2 regions of the Herbaspirillum sp. GW821-FHT09A12 genome follow, and region 1 is predicted to be linked to the other one. Evidence: predicted binding sites of a transcription regulator. Region 1 holds the regulator's gene; the other holds the start of a gene.
What was found. Region 1 encodes LexA, which represses DNA repair genes until DNA is damaged. Its sites were predicted from a motif close to ACTGTATNNNNATACAGT; they were not measured.
Positions count from the first base shown of each region.

Region 2: ruvA (Holliday junction branch migration protein RuvA) is a predicted target of LexA. The motif match lies at 5,843-5,860, and genes of this name have one in related genera.

Region 1 covers NZ_JBWKPR010000002.1:962,488-970,846, forward strand. The annotation lists gene AC07N6_RS09420 (inorganic phosphate transporter) at 1-622, opposite strand, end outside; gene AC07N6_RS09425 (DUF47 domain-containing protein) at 711-1,337, opposite strand; gene AC07N6_RS09430 (replicative DNA helicase) at 1,552-3,006, opposite strand; gene rplI (50S ribosomal protein L9) at 3,211-3,663, opposite strand; gene rpsR (30S ribosomal protein S18) at 3,690-3,974, opposite strand; gene priB (primosomal replication protein N) at 4,017-4,310, opposite strand; gene rpsF (30S ribosomal protein S6) at 4,335-4,700, opposite strand; gene lexA (transcriptional repressor LexA) at 5,020-5,676, shown strand; gene AC07N6_RS09460 (tetratricopeptide repeat protein) at 5,941-7,836, shown strand; gene AC07N6_RS09465 (flagellin N-terminal helical domain-containing protein) at 8,296-8,359, shown strand, end outside.
Region 2 covers NZ_JBWKPR010000001.1:336,840-345,198, forward strand. The annotation lists gene AC07N6_RS01505 (Fis family transcriptional regulator) at 146-379, shown strand; gene purH (bifunctional phosphoribosylaminoimidazolecarboxamide formyltransferase/IMP cyclohydrolase) at 480-2,060, shown strand; gene yfcF (glutathione transferase) at 2,174-2,824, shown strand; gene AC07N6_RS01520 (branched-chain amino acid ABC transporter substrate-binding protein) at 2,877-4,169, shown strand; gene ruvC (crossover junction endodeoxyribonuclease RuvC) at 4,245-4,787, shown strand; gene AC07N6_RS01530 (DUF808 domain-containing protein) at 4,844-5,791, opposite strand; gene ruvA (Holliday junction branch migration protein RuvA) at 5,912-6,490, shown strand; gene ruvB (Holliday junction branch migration DNA helicase RuvB) at 6,513-7,568, shown strand; gene AC07N6_RS01545 (2-keto-4-pentenoate hydratase) at 7,774-8,359, shown strand, end outside.

The sequences.
Region 1 (8,359 bases):
GCAGCATCCAGATGATGCCGATGGTCTTTTGCGCGTCATTGCCGCCATGGCCCAGGCTGTACATCGAGGCCGACAACAGCTGCAGGCGGCGGAACCAGCCATCGATCTTGCGCGGCGTGGAGCGGAAGAAGATCCATGACACCATGAGCATCATGACCGAACCGAACAGCAGGCCCAGCAAAGGCGACAGCACGATGAACAGGATCGTCTTGAGCAGGCCCGAGGAGATCAGCGCGCCGGTGCCGGCCTTGGCCACGGCCGAACCGACCAGGCCGCCGATGAGCGCATGCGAGGACGACGAGGGGATGCCGTAGTACCAGGTGACCAGGTTCCAGAAAATGGCGCCGATCAGCGCGCCGAAGACCACGTAATGGTCGACCACGGCCGGCTCGATCGTGCCCTTGCCCACCGAGGCCGCCACATGCAGCTGGTGGAACACGAAGACCGCGGCGAGGTTGAAGAACGCCGCCATGGCCACCGCCGTCTGCGGACGCAGCACGCCGGTGGACACCACGGTGGCGATGGCATTGGCCGCATCGTGGAAACCGTTCATGAAGTCGAACAGCAAGGCCAAGACGATCAGGAATGCGAGGATATGTAAGCTGATTTGAACTGTATGCATGGATAAACCGTTGTTTGAGGCCGACCCGCAGCCGTGGCCAGGTCACGCCGGCAGGCGGCGGTTGCCGCAACTGCCGGGCAACTTGGCATCAGGCGTTTTCGACGATGATGCCTTCAATGATGTTGGCCACGTCTTCGCAGCGGTCGGTGACGGTTTCCAGGATCTCGTAGATGGCCTTGAGCTTGATCAGCGTGCGCACGTCGGGCTCGTCGCGGAACAGCTTGGACATGGCCGCGCGCATCACATGGTCGGCATCGGATTCGAGGCGATCGATCTCCTGGCAGATCGCCAGGATCTGGCGCGAATTGTCCATGTTGTGCAGCAGGCCCACGGCGGCCTGCACCTTTTCCGCACAGGCCAGGCACAGCTCCGCCAGGCGCTTGGCTTCGGGGGTGATGGACTTGATGTCGTACAGGGAGATGGTCTGGGCCGCATCCTCGAGCAGGTCGAGGATGTCGTCCATGCGGGTGATCAGTTGGTGGATGTCGTCGCGGTCGAGCGGGGTGATGAAGGTTTTATGCAGCAAGTCGATGGTGGTGTGGGTCACCTTGTCGGCCTGCTTTTCGACGGTTTCAATCGCGTGCACGCGAATTTCGAGGTCATCGAAATTGGTCATCAGCGCGACCATTTCCTTTGCGCCCTTGACCCCCAATTCGGCATGCTGATTGAAAAGGTCAAAGAATTTGCCTTCAGTCGGCATCAATCGTCCAAACATGTTTCACTCTCTCGTCTATGATTCGCGCTTGCATGAAGCGCTGTTTCGGACCGGCGATACGGGCGCCGCTTCCATCCCTTGCGAAAAACCGCCCTGCCCGTCTTGCGCGCCGAACCGACCGGCTCCGCGCTTTACTTACACGACACGAGCGGCAAAAAGCCGCCCGTGGTCCCCTCATGGCCGCCGGCATTGCGCGCGGCCGAAAAATGATCCATCAATCGCCGCCGTAAGGCTGGGCCAGGTTACCGATGTAATTGTCGTACTTGGTATACATGCCCAGGAATGACAGTCGGATACTGCCGATCGGCCCGTTACGCTGCTTGCCGATGATGATTTCCGCCGTTCCCTTGTCGGGCGAGTCCGGATTGTAAACCTCATCCCGGTAAATGAACAAAATCACGTCGGCATCCTGCTCGATGGCGCCGGATTCGCGCAAGTCGGACATCACGGGACGCTTGTTGGGGCGTTGCTCCAGCGAGCGGTTCAGCTGCGACAGCGCGATCACCGGGCAATTGAGCTCCTTGGCCAGGCCCTTCAGGCTACGCGAGATTTCCGAGATTTCCGAAGCGCGGTTCTCCGAGGAACTGCCGCCGTTGCCGGACATCAGTTGCAGGTAGTCGATGATGATCAGGCCCAGCTTGCCGCACTGGCGCGCCAGGCGACGCGAGCGCGCGCGCAATTCGATCGGGCTCAGGGCCGGCGTTTCGTCGATGTAGAACTGCGCATCATTCATCTTCTGGATGGCGTGCGTCAGGCGGGGCCAGTCTTCGTCCAGCAAACGGCCGGTACGCAGGCGGTGCTGGTCCAGGCGACCGACCGAGCCCAGCATACGCATGGCCAGCTGGGCGCCGCCCATTTCCATCGAGAACACCGCCACCGGCAGGCCGCTGTCGATGGCAACGTTTTCGCCGATGTTAATCGAAAATGCCGTCTTGCCCATGGAAGGACGTCCCGCGACGATGATCAGGTCGCCCGGCTGCAGGCCGGAGGTCATCTTGTCGAGGTCGATGAAGCCGGTCGGCACCCCGGTGATGTCGCTGGAATTGTCGCGGTTGTACAGTTCATCGATGCGCTCGACCACCTGCGTCAGCAAGGGCTGGATTTCCATGAAACCCTGCGAGCCGCGCGAACCTTCTTCGGCGATGGCGAAAATCTTGGACTCGGCCTCGTCCAGCATCTGCTTGACGTCCTTGCCCTGCGGATTGAAGGCGTTGCCGGAAATCTCGTCGGCCACCGTGATGAGCTTGCGCAGGATGCCGCGGTCGCGCACGATCTCGGCGTAGCGACGGATATTGGCGGCTGACGGCGTGTTCTGCGCCAGTGCGTTGAGATAGACCAGGCCGCCCACTTCTTCAGCCTTGCCGCTGGTGGACAAGGCTTCGTAGACGGTAATGACGTCAGCCGGCTTGGTGCTGTTGATCAGCTTGACGATATGTTCGAAGATGATGCGGTGGTCGTAACGGTAGAAGTCGTCAGCGCTGACGAAATCGGCGATACGGTCCCACGCCGCGTTGTCCAGCAGCAAACCGCCGAGCACCGATTGTTCGGACTCGATGGAGTGTGGCGGCACGCGTAGCGAATCGACCTCGGGATCAGAGGAATCTCTGGGGCCGCGGAACGATGGAAAGGAGTCTTTCTTGGCGCGGGATGATTCTTTCATGGCGCGCATTATAACCTGCTATGGGTGTTGGCCGTTTCAGGCTGGAGGCAAATCGCAGCCCACATCTTGCGTGCTCATTTCCGTTTGCCGGGCTTGACCGCGCCGGCCTCGGGATACGGCCGGCAAGGCTTCCGTTCCGATGTCGGGCGGCAATAAAAAAGCCAGGCGAACCCGGCTTTCTTATTGCAAATTGAATTGCAGCGAATGCAATGCTTACGCTTGCTCGCCCTTGACGTTGATGGTCACATCGACCACCACGTCGGTGTGCAGGGCAACTGCAACCGGGTGCTCGCCAACGGTCTTCAACGGACCATTGGGCAGGCGAACCAGCGACTTTTCCACTGCAAAGCCTTGCTTGCCCAGCGCTTCGGCGATGTCGAAGTTGGTGACCGAACCGAACAGACGGCCATCGACGCCCGCCTTTTGCGAGATTTCGATGGTGGCGCCGTTGAGCTTTTCGCCTTGGGCTTGGGCAGCTGCCAGCTTTTCAGCGGCGGCCTTTTCCAGGTCGGCGCGCTTGGCTTCGAATTCAGCGATGGCTGCATCGGTAGCGCGGCGGGCCTTGCGTTGCGGGATCAGGAAGTTGCGCGCGAAACCGTCCTTGACGCGCACGACATCGCCCAGACCACCGAGATTAACGATTTTTTCCAACAGAATGACTTGCATGTTTTTCTCCTATTTCTCGGCGGCGATTATGCGTTGTGCAGATCGGTGTACGGCAGCAGGGCCAGGTAACGAGCACGCTTGATCGCGGTGTCGACCTGACGCTGGTAGTGGGCCTTGGTGCCGGTCAGGCGTGCCGGCATGATCTTGCCGTTTTCCTGAACGAAGTCCTTCAGGGTGTCCACGTCCTTGTAATCGACCTGTTCAACGCCAGCGGCGGTGAAACGGCAAAATTTCTTGCGCTTGAACAGCGGGTTTTGCTGTTGGCGCTTGTTTTTCAGTTTGCTTTTATCGAACTTTTTACCGAATGCCATGGTTTGGCTCCTGTATCTAAATTGGGTAATGTCTGTGTCGGATCAACCGACGGGATCAAAATCAACGATGTGAAACACGACGCTCTTGCTGTTGCGATTCCTGCGGGCCAGAAAACCGGTGAATTGGAACATGGCTCCCAGCGTCGCCTTGTTGAGTCGACCGGAGATTTCCCCGACGGCCATGGCCGCAATGTCGAACTCCACCAGGCGCTTGATCCCCGCTTCCATCTGCTCCGACTGGTGCTGCAACCTGGCAGTCACAATCGGGATACCGGCCGGCGTATAACGCAACACATCACGTTCGGCCAGGCTGGCGATGACTTGAAGCTGGTTCACTCTCCGCTACGAATCGCCGCGCAATCAGGCGGCCGGTGCTTCGGTGCGGCTCTTGGCTGCGTCTTCCTTTTGCACTGCCTTCAGGATCGGGGAAGGACCGGTTTCGGCCTTCTTCATCTTGACGGTCAGGTGGCGCAGGACGGCATCGTTGAACTTGAAGCCGGTTTCGATTTCGGCCAGCGTTTCGCTGTCGACTTCGATGTTCAGGCAGACGTAGTGCGCCTTGGCCAGTTTCTGGATCTGGTAGGCCAGTTGACGACGGCCCCAATCTTCGACACGGTGCACCTGGCCGCCGCGAGTGGTGACGATGCCCTTGTAACGCTCGATCATCGCAGGCACTTGCTCGCTTTGGTCCGGGTGGACGATAAATACGATTTCATAATGACGCATGTAGACTCCTTTTGGACTATTGACAAAACGCCCACCCCGGCGTCAAGACGAGTGTGGGAAGAGGAAAGCCGGCAATCATACAAGATATCCGGCCAAACAGCAATCCTGGCGAGCTTGTGCGAGGCCTGGCGGCGACAGTTCGGCCCACCGCATCCGGCGACGGGGAATCGCCCCTCTGCCTCGCTTCTATTTATATATGGATGGAGGATGGGCAATATCCGTTGCGCCGCCGCATGTTGCCGTTGACACAAAGATGGCAACTGTATAAAAATACAGACTGTTCATACAAACAGCCTTCCTTTACAGAAAGGCACTCCACATGCTCAAGCTCACCGCGCGCCAGGAACAGATCCTCAACCTGATCAAGAACGCCATTGAAAACACCGGCTTCCCCCCGACGCGCGCCGAGATTGCCTCGGAACTGGGCTTTCGCTCCGCCAATGCGGCCGAAGAGCATTTGCAGGCGCTGGCCCGCAAGGGCGCCATTGAAATCTCCCCTGGCACCTCCCGCGGCATCCGGCTGCGGGAGCCAGGGATCGCTGCCGGCCTGCCAGGCAACCGCCAGATGGCGCTGCCCCACCCGGCCCTGATGCAATTGAGCCTGCCGCTGGTCGGCCGCGTCGCGGCCGGCTCGCCCATCCTCGCGCAAGAGCATGTGGAAAAAACCTACCAGGTAGATCCCGCCCTGTTTTCGGGCAAACCCGACTACCTGCTGAAGGTGCGCGGCATGTCCATGCGCGACGCCGGCATCCTCGACGGCGACCTGCTGGCGGTCAAAAAGACCGAGCAGGCGCGCAACGGCCAGATTGTCGTTGCCCGCCTGGCGGACGACGTCACCGTCAAGCGCTACCAGAAATCCGGCACCACCATTACGCTGCTGCCGGAAAATCCGGACTTCCAACCCATCGTCATCCACCAGGATGAGCAAGACTTCGCCCTCGAAGGGCTCGCAGTAGGGTTGCTGCGTAGCTGGTAAGCCATTCATCCCCGCTGCCCGCCCATCGCCATCGCTTCGTTTTGCGTGCCGCATCAGCTCGGCAAAACGAAGCTTGAGTCTGAGCAAAAACGCCCTGTTTCGCTTTCTGTTCGCACTTTCATCCAGCCGCGTAGCCACATATCATGCCTAGCTGTCGCATTCCCCCTTCGTCTTCGCGAACGGTACTGATCCATCTAGCAAGGAAATTTGATGTCTACGCGCAAGGGCAAATCAAAAGCCTCCCCACCACCATCGAAATATCAGTTGCAAGATCTGCTTGACGTTCGCGCCAGCCTTGATCTGCTTGAAGCGCGCAAGCTTGCCGAAGCCCGGCAACAGTGCGATGCGGTGCTCAAGCGCGCCCCCAATCTGATCTTTGCCCACAATGCCCGTGGCTTGATTGCCGTACAGGAATACGATTACGCGCTGGGCGAAAAATGGCTGAGAAAGGCCATGGAGGGCGATCCAGGCAACGCGGAATACGCCACCAGCCTGGCAAATTGCGTCCTCAGGCAGGAGCGCGTCGATGAGGCGATCAAGCTGTTCGAACGCGCCATCGCCTGCGACCATGACAATCGCGAGGCCCGCATCGGCCTGGCCAACGCCCTGCATGAAAAGAACGACCCCGAGGCGACAATCGCCTATTTTGAAGATGCAGTCGCGCGCGAGCCCGGCGCGCCGGGCCCGCTGAGCCACCTGGGACGGGCCCTGATTGACGCCAAGCGCTTGAACGAAGCAGTATCGACGATCATGAAGTCGCTCGAGCTGCAGATCAGCTTCGCCCCCGCGCATACCGCACTGGGTGAAGCCTTCTATGCCATGAACATGTACAAGGAAGCCGTTGAGTCGCACAAGACCTCCTTGCTGCTGGACTCCACGGACACCTATGCGCATTACAAGATCGCGGATGCCTACCTGAAGCTCGACGAGGTCGACAAGGCGCATGAACATTACCGGCGCGTCATCGAACTGATACCCAACGATGCCAACAGTTATGCCAAATTGGCCGTCAGCCTTGCAAACACACAGGATCGCGTCGACGAGGCGCTGGCCTTGTTCAACAAGGCGCTCACACTCGATCCGAGCCACGCCCTGACTTACAACAACATCGGCGCCATCATGCATGACCATGGCCGCCGCGAAGAAGCCATCCCGTATTTCAGGAAGGCGCTGGAACTCAAGCCGAATTACTCGACCGCCATGCACAACCTGGCACTGAGCCAGCTCTTGCAAGGCAACCTGAAAGAAGGCTGGGCCAACCATGAAAGCCGCCTGGTCACGCGCGAACGGGCCGACGTCTATCGCGTGGTGCACAAGCTGTTCAAGATCATCCCCAAATGGGATGGCCTCGCCCCGCTCAAGGGCAAGCGCATCTTCTTGATGCACGAACAAGGCTTTGGCGACAGCATCCAGTTCCTGCGGTATGCCAAGCTGGTCCAGGAACTGGGGGCAGAGGTCGCCGTACACGTCAAGAATCCCCTGTATCGCCTGTTCCAGAGCTATTCGCCGGACATCATGCTGGTGCGCGAGAGCGACCCGATCCCCCGCTGCGATTACGCCTACATGCTGATGAGCCTGCCCCATGCATTAGGCACCGATACCATCGACGACATCCCCGTCCTGCCCTCCTATTTGTCGGCCGAAGCGAGCAGCAAGGCCATCTGGCAAGACAAGATCGAAAAACTGTCCAAACCGGGAAATCTGCGCGTCGGTTTTGTCTGGGGCGGCAACCCGGAGCACGGCAACGACCGCCGCCGTTCCATCCCGCTGACCCAGCTGCTGCCCCTGTTCAATCTTCCGGGCATCGACTATTTTTCGTTGCAAAAAGGCAAACCCACGGCGGACTTGAACAACCTGCCACCCGGACTCCCTGTATTCAATCTGGGCGACGACTGCGCGGATTTTGCCGATACGGCGGCCGCCATCGCCAATCTCGACGTCGTCATCAGTGTCGACACATCGGTCGTGCACCTGGCCGGCGCCCTCGGCGGCCCCACTTGGGTGATGCTGCCGCATACGCCTGACTGGCGCTGGCTGCTCGAGCGCGACGACTGCGTGTGGTACCCGAACACCCGACTCTTCCGCCAGCCGGATGAAGGCAACTGGGAGGCGGTCATTGCCAACATGGCAACCAAACTCACCGCCATGCGCAATCGCTAAAGAACCCTTGGCGCGCAAAACGAGAGCCGGATCGATATTTTTTGCGCGTCGCCCCGCCTTGAAAAAGGGGACATCAGACCCTGCATTGATTCATGCCAGGGTGTTTTCAGGGTGTTCGAAAAAACACCCTGAAAACACCCTAAAAATGCAAATCTGGAAACAAAAGGGCATTCGCCCTCCCCTTGACGCAGATTTTTTGCCATCCCATCTTCCCGCTGTGCAATTAAACCTAAAGTTTTGGACGGAGACGCCGAAAAGGGATTTGCTTGGTTACTTTTTAAGCACGCAGTTTTAGTTCGGAAAGCCCTGAAAAGATTTTTTGCGAATAGCCCTAAACTTTTTCCAAGGCTGCCCGATAACGCATACAACAGAGGTTGAAACGCCTGGGACTCATGGGTAGAAGACCAAAGTTAAGCACTGAAACTCGGATCATCGGTCTCAAATCTTAGGAGAATTAGCATGGCATCAATCATCAACACCAATATTCCGTCGCTCAATACGCAACGCAATCTGAGTGCGTCGC
Region 2 (8,359 bases), on a different contig from region 1:
AAACAGTAAGTGAAACGAATCGGATGCGCAGGACGCGCAAATTGATCAACAGCACGGCATTGCTGCAACAAACCAGTCCACGGGGGACGCAACGTCAGATTGCGTGCGGCCGCGGCGGTGCCGATAAAAACAGAAGCACAAAGCAATGAGCAAAGAAAGCATTGAGGATGTCGTCAAGAAGAGCCTGGAAAAATATTTCCGGGACCTGGGCGAACAACTGCCCACCAACGTCTACGACATGGTCCTGTCGACGGTCGAGAAGCCGGTCTTCGAAACCGTGATGGCGCGCGCCGAAGGCAACCAGTCGCAGGCCGCCGAAATCCTTGGCATCAACCGCAATACGCTGCGCAAGAAATTGCAGCAGCACGGTCTGCTCTGACCGCAGGCCGGCGCCGCGTGCGCCGGCCTGGCCCAACTGATTCAACTTATTTCTTCAACGGTTTTCAGGTTCCCATCTTCCTTTTCCAGTCTTGCCTACCATGATCAAACAAGCACTCATTTCCGTATCCGACAAGGCAGGCGTGCTCGAATTCGCGCGCGCGCTGTCCGCCATGGGCGTCAATATCCTGTCCACCGGCGGCACCGCCAAGCTGCTGGCCGACAACGGCCTGAAGGTCACCGAAGTGGCCGACTACACCGGTTTCCCGGAAATGCTGGATGGCCGCGTCAAGACGCTGCATCCCAAGGTGCACGGCGGCATCCTGGCGCGCCGCGATTTCCCCGAGCATATGGCCGCGCTGGAACAGCACGCCATCCCGACCATCGACATGGTGGTGGTGAACCTGTACCCGTTCCAGCAGACCGTGGCCAAGGAAGAGTGCTCGCTGGAAGACGCGATCGAGAACATCGACATCGGCGGCCCGGCCATGCTGCGTTCCTCGGCCAAGAACCACAAGGACGTGGTGGTGATCTGCGACCCGAGCGACTACGACGGCGTGCTGGCCGACCTGCAGGCCAGCGGCGATCTGCCATACGAGAAACGTTTCGCGCTGGCCAAGAAGGTGTTCGCCCACACCGCGCAATACGACGGCGCCATCACCAACTATTTCACCTCGCTGGGCCAGGACAAGCAGCACGCCACCCGCAGCGCCTATCCGGACACCCTGAACCTGCACTTTGAAAAAGTGCAGGACATGCGTTACGGCGAGAATCCGCACCAGAGCGCGGCGTTCTACCGCGACGTCAAGAAGATCGACGGCGCGCTGGCCAACTACACCCAGCTGCAAGGCAAGGAACTGTCGTTCAACAACATCGCCGACGCCGACGCCGCCTGGGAATGCGTGAAGACCTTCGACGCCGCTGAAACGGCCGCCTGCGTCATCATCAAGCACGCCAACCCCTGCGGCGTGGCGGTCGGCGCCAACCCGCTGGAGTCGTACAGCAAGGCCCTGCAGACCGACCCGACCTCGGCCTTCGGCGGCATCATCGCCTTCAACCGTGCGCTGGACGGCGCGGCGGCCGAAGCGGTGGCCAAGCAGTTCGTCGAAGTGCTGATCGCGCCGACGTTCTCGGATGAGGCCAGGAAGGTCTTCGCCGCCAAGCAGAATGTGCGCTTGCTGGAAATCCCGTTGGATAAAGGAACAAGCGGCTTGAATGCCTACGACTTCAAGCGCGTCGGCGGCGGCCTGCTGGTGCAGTCGCCCGACGCCAAGAACGTGCTGCCGTCGGAAGTGAAGGTAGTCAGCAAGCTGCAGCCGACCCCGCAGCAATTGCAGGACCTGATGTTCGCCTGGCGCGTGGCCAAGTTCGTCAAGTCCAACGCCATCGTATTCTGCGGCAACGGCATGACCCTGGGCGTAGGCGCCGGCCAGATGAGCCGCATCGACTCCGCGCGCATCGCCTCGATCAAGGCGCAAAATGCCGGCCTGAGCCTGGCCGGTTCGGCCGTGGCCTCGGACGCCTTCTTCCCGTTCCGCGATGGCCTGGACGTGGTGGTGGATGCCGGCGCGACCTGCGTGATCCACCCGGGCGGCTCCATGCGCGACCAGGAAGTGATCGACGCCGCCAATGAGCGCGGCGTGGTGATGCTGCTGACCGGCACGCGCCACTTCCGCCACTGATCAGCCGGCGGCAATGACATCAAAAACGCCCGGCGCTGCCGGGCGTTTTGTTTTAATGTGTCGATGGATCCGGACTACATCCGAGCAAGGCCGGACAATCAGGGAGAAACCGCTTGAACACACCGCAATTGCAGCTTTACGTCGACGCCCAGTTCATCAGCCCTTACGCCATGTCGGCCTTCGTCACCCTGACCGAGAAGGGCTTGCCGTTCGAGTTGCTGGCGATCGACCTGGCCGCGCGCCAGAACCAGGGCGCCGGCTACGCCAGCGTGTCGCTGACGCGGCGTGTGCCGACCTTGTCGGACGGTGAGTTTCACTTAGCCGAGTCGACCGCGATTGCCGAATACCTGGAAGAACGCTTTCCCGCGCCGGCGCACCGCGCGGTGTATCCGGCCGATGTCCGCCAGCGGGCCAAGGCGCGCGAAGTGCAGGCCTGGCTGCGCAGCGACCTGATGCCGATACGCCAGGAGCGGCCGACCGAAGTGCTGTTCTATGGCGAGGGTTTCGCGCCCTTGTCGGCGGCGGCCAAGGCGGCGGCCGACAAGCTCGCGGCGGCCGCGCAAACGCTGTTGGCCGGCAAGGACAACCTGTTTGGCGAATGGTGCATCGCCGACACCGACCTGGCGCTGATGCTCAACCGCCTGGCGCTGCATGGCGACCCGTTGCCGCCGGCGTTGCAGCAGTACGCCAAGCGTCAATGGCAACGTCCCTCGGTGCAGCAATGGGTGCGCCAGGCGCAGGCGCTGAAGGCGGCCACGCCGTGAGGATGCGTGAGGATGTCCGCGTGTGCGATGCCGCAAATTGCCGGCAGGATGTTTGCGCGGCCCGAGCGGAGGAGCGGACGCTGTTGTTTTGCGTACGTTGAGGTGCCGCCAGCGCGTCATCTTGTTCTTTTCGATGGATAATGACCTGCGATTTTTTATCCTTGGGAGGAGTTTGATGGCCTGGTCATTTCGCCTCATGCGCGCCGGATTCTGGCGCGCGTTCCTGCTGTTGTTTGCTTTCGGAACCGGCATTGCCCCCGTCCCGGGCCATGCGGAAGAAATCACGGTGTCCATCGGATTTTTGGCGCCGCAAAGCGGTTCCAACCAGGAGCGCGGCGTCAGCATGGTCAATGGCGCACAGCTGGCAATCGACGAGCTGAACCAGAAAGGCATCAAGGTCAACAACGTCAAGGTCAATTTCCAGCTGCTGGTGCAAGATGACCGTTTCAACGCCAATACCGGCAGATTGGCCGCGCAATATTTGTTGAAGAGGAAAATCGTGGCCGCGATCTGCCACAGTTCGACGGTATGCATTGCGACCGCCGATATTTTCCAGGCGGAGCATATTCCCCAGCTGTCGGTCGGGGCGACCAATCGCCAATTCACGCAGCTCGGGTATGACAACGTATTTCGCATGTTCGGTCACAGCGAGCAGGGCGGCATCCTCTTCGGAAAATACGCCTACCGCGATTTGAAGCTGCGCCGCATTGCCGTCATCGATGACAAAACGCCGTCCGGCATGGCCATGGCAAGCCAGTTCAGCGATGGCTTCAAAACCGCCGGCGGCATGATTGCCGGCCATTATTCCGTGAGCGACAAGACTTCCGACTTCAACCAGGCGCTGACGGAGATCAAGGAGCGCAAAGCCGATGCGATTTTCTGGGGCGGCACGCATTTGCAGGCCGCCAACATGATCGTCAGCGCCAAGCGCCTGGGGTTGACCACCCGCTTCCTGAATGCGATGAATGGAATGAACAACCAGAATGTGCTGAGCCGGGTCAATGACGTCGGCAATATCCTGTCGCTGGAGTCGGACCAGCCCAGGGACAAGATTGCCAAGTGGAAGTCCTTTGAAAAAGCCTATCTCGCGAATTTCCAGGGATCCTACATCGATGTCAGCGCGTTGCGCGCTTACGATGCGGTGCAGATACTGGGCGAGGCCATCAAGTCCGCTAATTCCCTCGATCCGCAGAAGCTGGCGGAGACCTTGCACAAGGAAAAGTTCAAGGGACTGACCGGCCCCATTGAGTTCGATCGGGAGGGGAATTTGAATAATCCGGTGTTTACCGTGTATGAGTCACAAGGCACCGAGTGGAAGGTAGTCGAGGTAGTGAAGGCCGATTAGGGCCGCTCAGGGCCGCTCAGGATCGATTATCATCAGGCCTTGTCTGCCCCGGCAGTCATCTCAACGTTCGGGTTCATGAAAATTCTCGGTATCGACCCTGGTTTGCGCACCACCGGTTTCGGCGTGATCCGCAAGCAGGGCAACAAGCTTTCCTATATCGCCTCGGGCACCATCAAGACGCCCGACGGCGACCTGCCGCAGCGGCTCAAGGTGATCCTCAACAGCGTTTCCGAAGTGGTGCGCGCTTATGCGCCCGACTGCGCGGCGATCGAAAAGGTGTTCGTCAACGTCAACCCGCAATCCACCTTGCTGCTGGGGCAGGCGCGCGGGGCGGCGATCTGCGCGCTGGTCGGCGCCGACCTGGCGGTGGCCGAATACACCGCGTTGCAGGTCAAGCAAGCCGTGGCCGGCCATGGCCGGGCGCAAAAGGCGCAGGTGCAGGAAATGGTGGCGCGGCTGCTGCAGTTGCCGGGCCTGCCCGGCACCGACGCCGCCGATGCGCTGGGCGTGGCGATCTGCCATGCGCACGGCGGCGATGTGCTGGCCAGCCTGGGTACGCTGGCGCCGGGGCTGGCGAAGAAGGGCTTGCGCATGCGCGGCGGACGGCTGGTGGGCTGAGGCTCCCGCTGCTGTCGCCACCGCCATGCGGATAGGATGACGACGGTGCGCCGGCCTTATTGCTGCGATTTTCTTGCCAGGGCGAGCATGCGCTTGACCGCCTCTACCGCCAGCAACACCACGCCGCCCGCGACGACGCCGAACACGGCATCGAGTACCGACGGCGCCAGCGCCGCCAGCACGCCACCAACGACCGGTACGCCGGCGATGGCCGCGGCTGCCGCTGCGATGCCGTGGTGGGCGAACGGCAAGCCGTGCGTCAGGATGCCGCCGCCCACCATGAACATGGCCACGGTGCCGATCACCGACAGGCTGCGCATCATGGCCGGGGCCGCCGCCAGGATGGCGCGCCCCAGTTTTTGCTTGATGCGGCCGAGCGTGCCGGCGCCGGCCGTGCGCAGCAGGTAGAGCCCGCCATCGTCGAGTTTCACGATAGCGGCGACGATGCCGTACACCCCCACCGTCATGATCAGCGCGATGCCGACCAGCACCGTCACCTGCTGCTGCAACGGCGCGCCGGCGACGGTGCCCAGGGTGATGGCGATGATTTCGGCCGAGAGGATGAAGTCGGTGCGTACGGCGCCCTTGATCTTGTCCTGTTCATAGGCCGCGGGATCGATCTCGGCGGGAGCGCCGGCGCTCTCATGGTGTTGTTCGCCGGCTCCGTGCGGCAGGTATTTGTGCGCCAGCTTTTCGAAACCTTCGAAGCACAGGAAGGCGCCGCCCAGCATCAGCAGCGGCGTTACCGCCCACGGGATGAAGGCGCTGATGGCCAGCGCCGCCGGCACCAGGATCGCCTTGTTCTTGAGCGAACCCAGGGCCACCGCCCACACCACCGGCAGTTCGCGCTCGGCCTTGACCCCCGCCACCTGCTGGGCGTTCAGGGCGAGGTCGTCGCCCAGCACGCCGGCGGTTTTCCTGGCCGCGACCTTGGTCATTGCGGAAACGTCATCCAATACCGAGGCGATATCGTCGATCAGTGCGAAGAAGCTGCTGCCTGCCATGCTTGTCCTTTTTATATGTAATGCGGCGGGTGTCGCCGGGTGATGCGGGATACTGTTTATCCAAACAGTACTGTATCATTCCGGCTTATCGTTGATACCAACGCCCAACACATCCATGCCATGATCGGTCGCCTCTCCGGAACCCTGTTCGAAAAAAATCCCCCGAATCTGCTGGTCGACTGCAATGGCGTCGGCTATGAGGTCGCGGTGCCGATGAGCACCTTCTACAACCTGCCCGGACTGGGCGACAAGGTGGTGTTGCTGACCCACCTCGCCATCCGCGAGGATGCGCACATCCTGTTCGGGTTCGGCACCGCCGAGGAGCGCAACACCTTCAAGGAGCTGATCAAGATTTCAGGCGTCGGCGCGCGTACCGCGCTGGCGATCCTGTCGGGCATGTCGGTAGCCGACCTGGCGCAGGCGGTGACGCTGCAGGAAGCGGGGCGCCTGACCCGGGTGCCCGGCATCGGCAAGAAGACCGCCGAGCGCCTGCTGCTCGAGTTGAAGGGCAAGCTCGGCGCCGATCTCGGCGCGGCCGGCGGCGCCGCGCATTCCGATGCCTCGGCCGATATCCTCAACGCGCTCCTGGCGCTGGGCTATTCCGACAAGGAAGCGACGCTGGCGCTGAAGCAGGTACCCAAGGACGCCAGCGTGTCCGACGGCATCAAGCACGCGCTCAAGGCCTTGTCCAAGGCCTGATGGAGAGGGATAGGATTACCGCATGAGCATCCAGACCGACGATTTTTCCGAACAGCGCATCATCGCCGCCACCCCGGCTTCGGCCAACGAGGAGGCTATCGAGCGCGCCTTGCGCCCCAAGCAGCTCGACGAATACGTCGGCCAGGAAAAGGTGCGCGGCCAGCTGGAGATTTTCATCGCGGCCGCGCGCGGGCGCGGCGAGGCGCTCGACCACACCTTGCTGTTCGGCCCGCCGGGTTTGGGCAAGACCACCATGGCGCACATCATCGCGCGCGAGATGGGCGTGAACCTGCGCCAGACTTCCGGCCCGGTGCTGGAACGCGCTGGCGACCTGGCGGCGCTCCTGACCAACCTCGAAGCCAACGATGTCCTGTTCATCGATGAGATCCACCGCCTGTCGCCGGTGGTGGAGGAAATCCTCTACCCGGCGCTGGAGGATTACCAGATCGACATCATGATCGGCGAAGGCCCGGCGGCGCGCTCGGTGCGCCTCGACCTGCAGCCGTTCACATTGGTCGGCGCCACCACCCGCGCCGGCATGCTGACCAATCCGCTGCGCGACCGCTTCGGCATCGTCGCCCGGCTGGAGTTCTATACCCCGCCCGAACTGGCGCGCATCGTCACGCGCAGCGCCGGATTGTTGAACGCCCCCATCGTCGAGGACGGCGCGCTGGAAATCGCCAAGCGCAGCCGCGGCACCCCGCGCATCGCCAACCGTCTGTTGCGCCGCGTGCGCGACTACGCCGAGGTCAAGGGCCGCGGCGAGATCACGCGCGCGATGGCCGATGCGGCGCTGGTGATGCTGGACGTCGACCCGGTCGGTTTCGACCTGATGGACCGCAAGCTGCTCGAAGCGGTGCTGTTCAAGTTCAGCGGCGGCCCGGTCGGGCTGGACAACCTGGCGGCCGCCATCGGCGAAGAGCGCGACACCATCGAGGACGTGCTGGAACCCTACCTGATCCAGCAGGGCTACCTGCAGCGCACCCCGCGCGGACGCATCGCCACCCCGGCGGCCTACCAGCATTTCGGCGTGGCCGCGCCGCGCACCAGCCCCAACGGCGACCTGTGGGGCGGCTGAGCCGGTGCAGGCATGCCGCCGGTTTGCGTCCGAGACAAGCCATGACGATGGATTGTTGCACTGGCGGAAAGAACGCCTTACGTGAAATATTCCAATCGTGTGAAATTTTTGCCTGAAAGACTGCAAAGGCGAGTTTTTACTTGTGCAAAAACTAATCGTCATTGACAATGGATAGCTATTCACTATCTTTCGATGTGAGCCTGTCATGCTAATGTCGAGCCAAGCAAGCCGCTATGCGCATCAACTGCTCGATGCGCGGGCCAACTCGAAGCAAATCCCCCTGATCTCCAAGAACGAGCCGCTCTCGCTCGAGGACGCCTACGACATCGCCTACAGCATCCGCAACATCCGCGTGGCGCAAGGCGAGCAGCCGGTCGGGCGCAAGATCGGGTTTTCGGTGCGCAAGTCCTGGTCGCGCTACGGCGTCACCGACGACACCCGCACGCCGATCTGGGCGCCGGTGTTCGACACCACCGTGCGCTTCGCCGAAGACAACCACGGCACGCAATCGCTGGCCGGCGCGGTGCAGCCGCGCATCGAACCCGAGATCGTGTTCAAGCTGGGCAAGACGCCGGCGCCCGACGCCACGCTGGACGAGCTGGCCGACTGCCTGGAATGGATGGCGCACGGTTTCGAGATCGTGGTGTGCCCCTACGCCAACTGGGAGTTCACGGTGGCCGACTCGATCGCCGCCTTCGGCCTGCACGGCACGCTGATCATCGGCGAGCCGCATGTGCTGTCGTTCGGCACGCGCCACCACCTGCCGCAGATCCTGGCCGGCGCCACCGTCT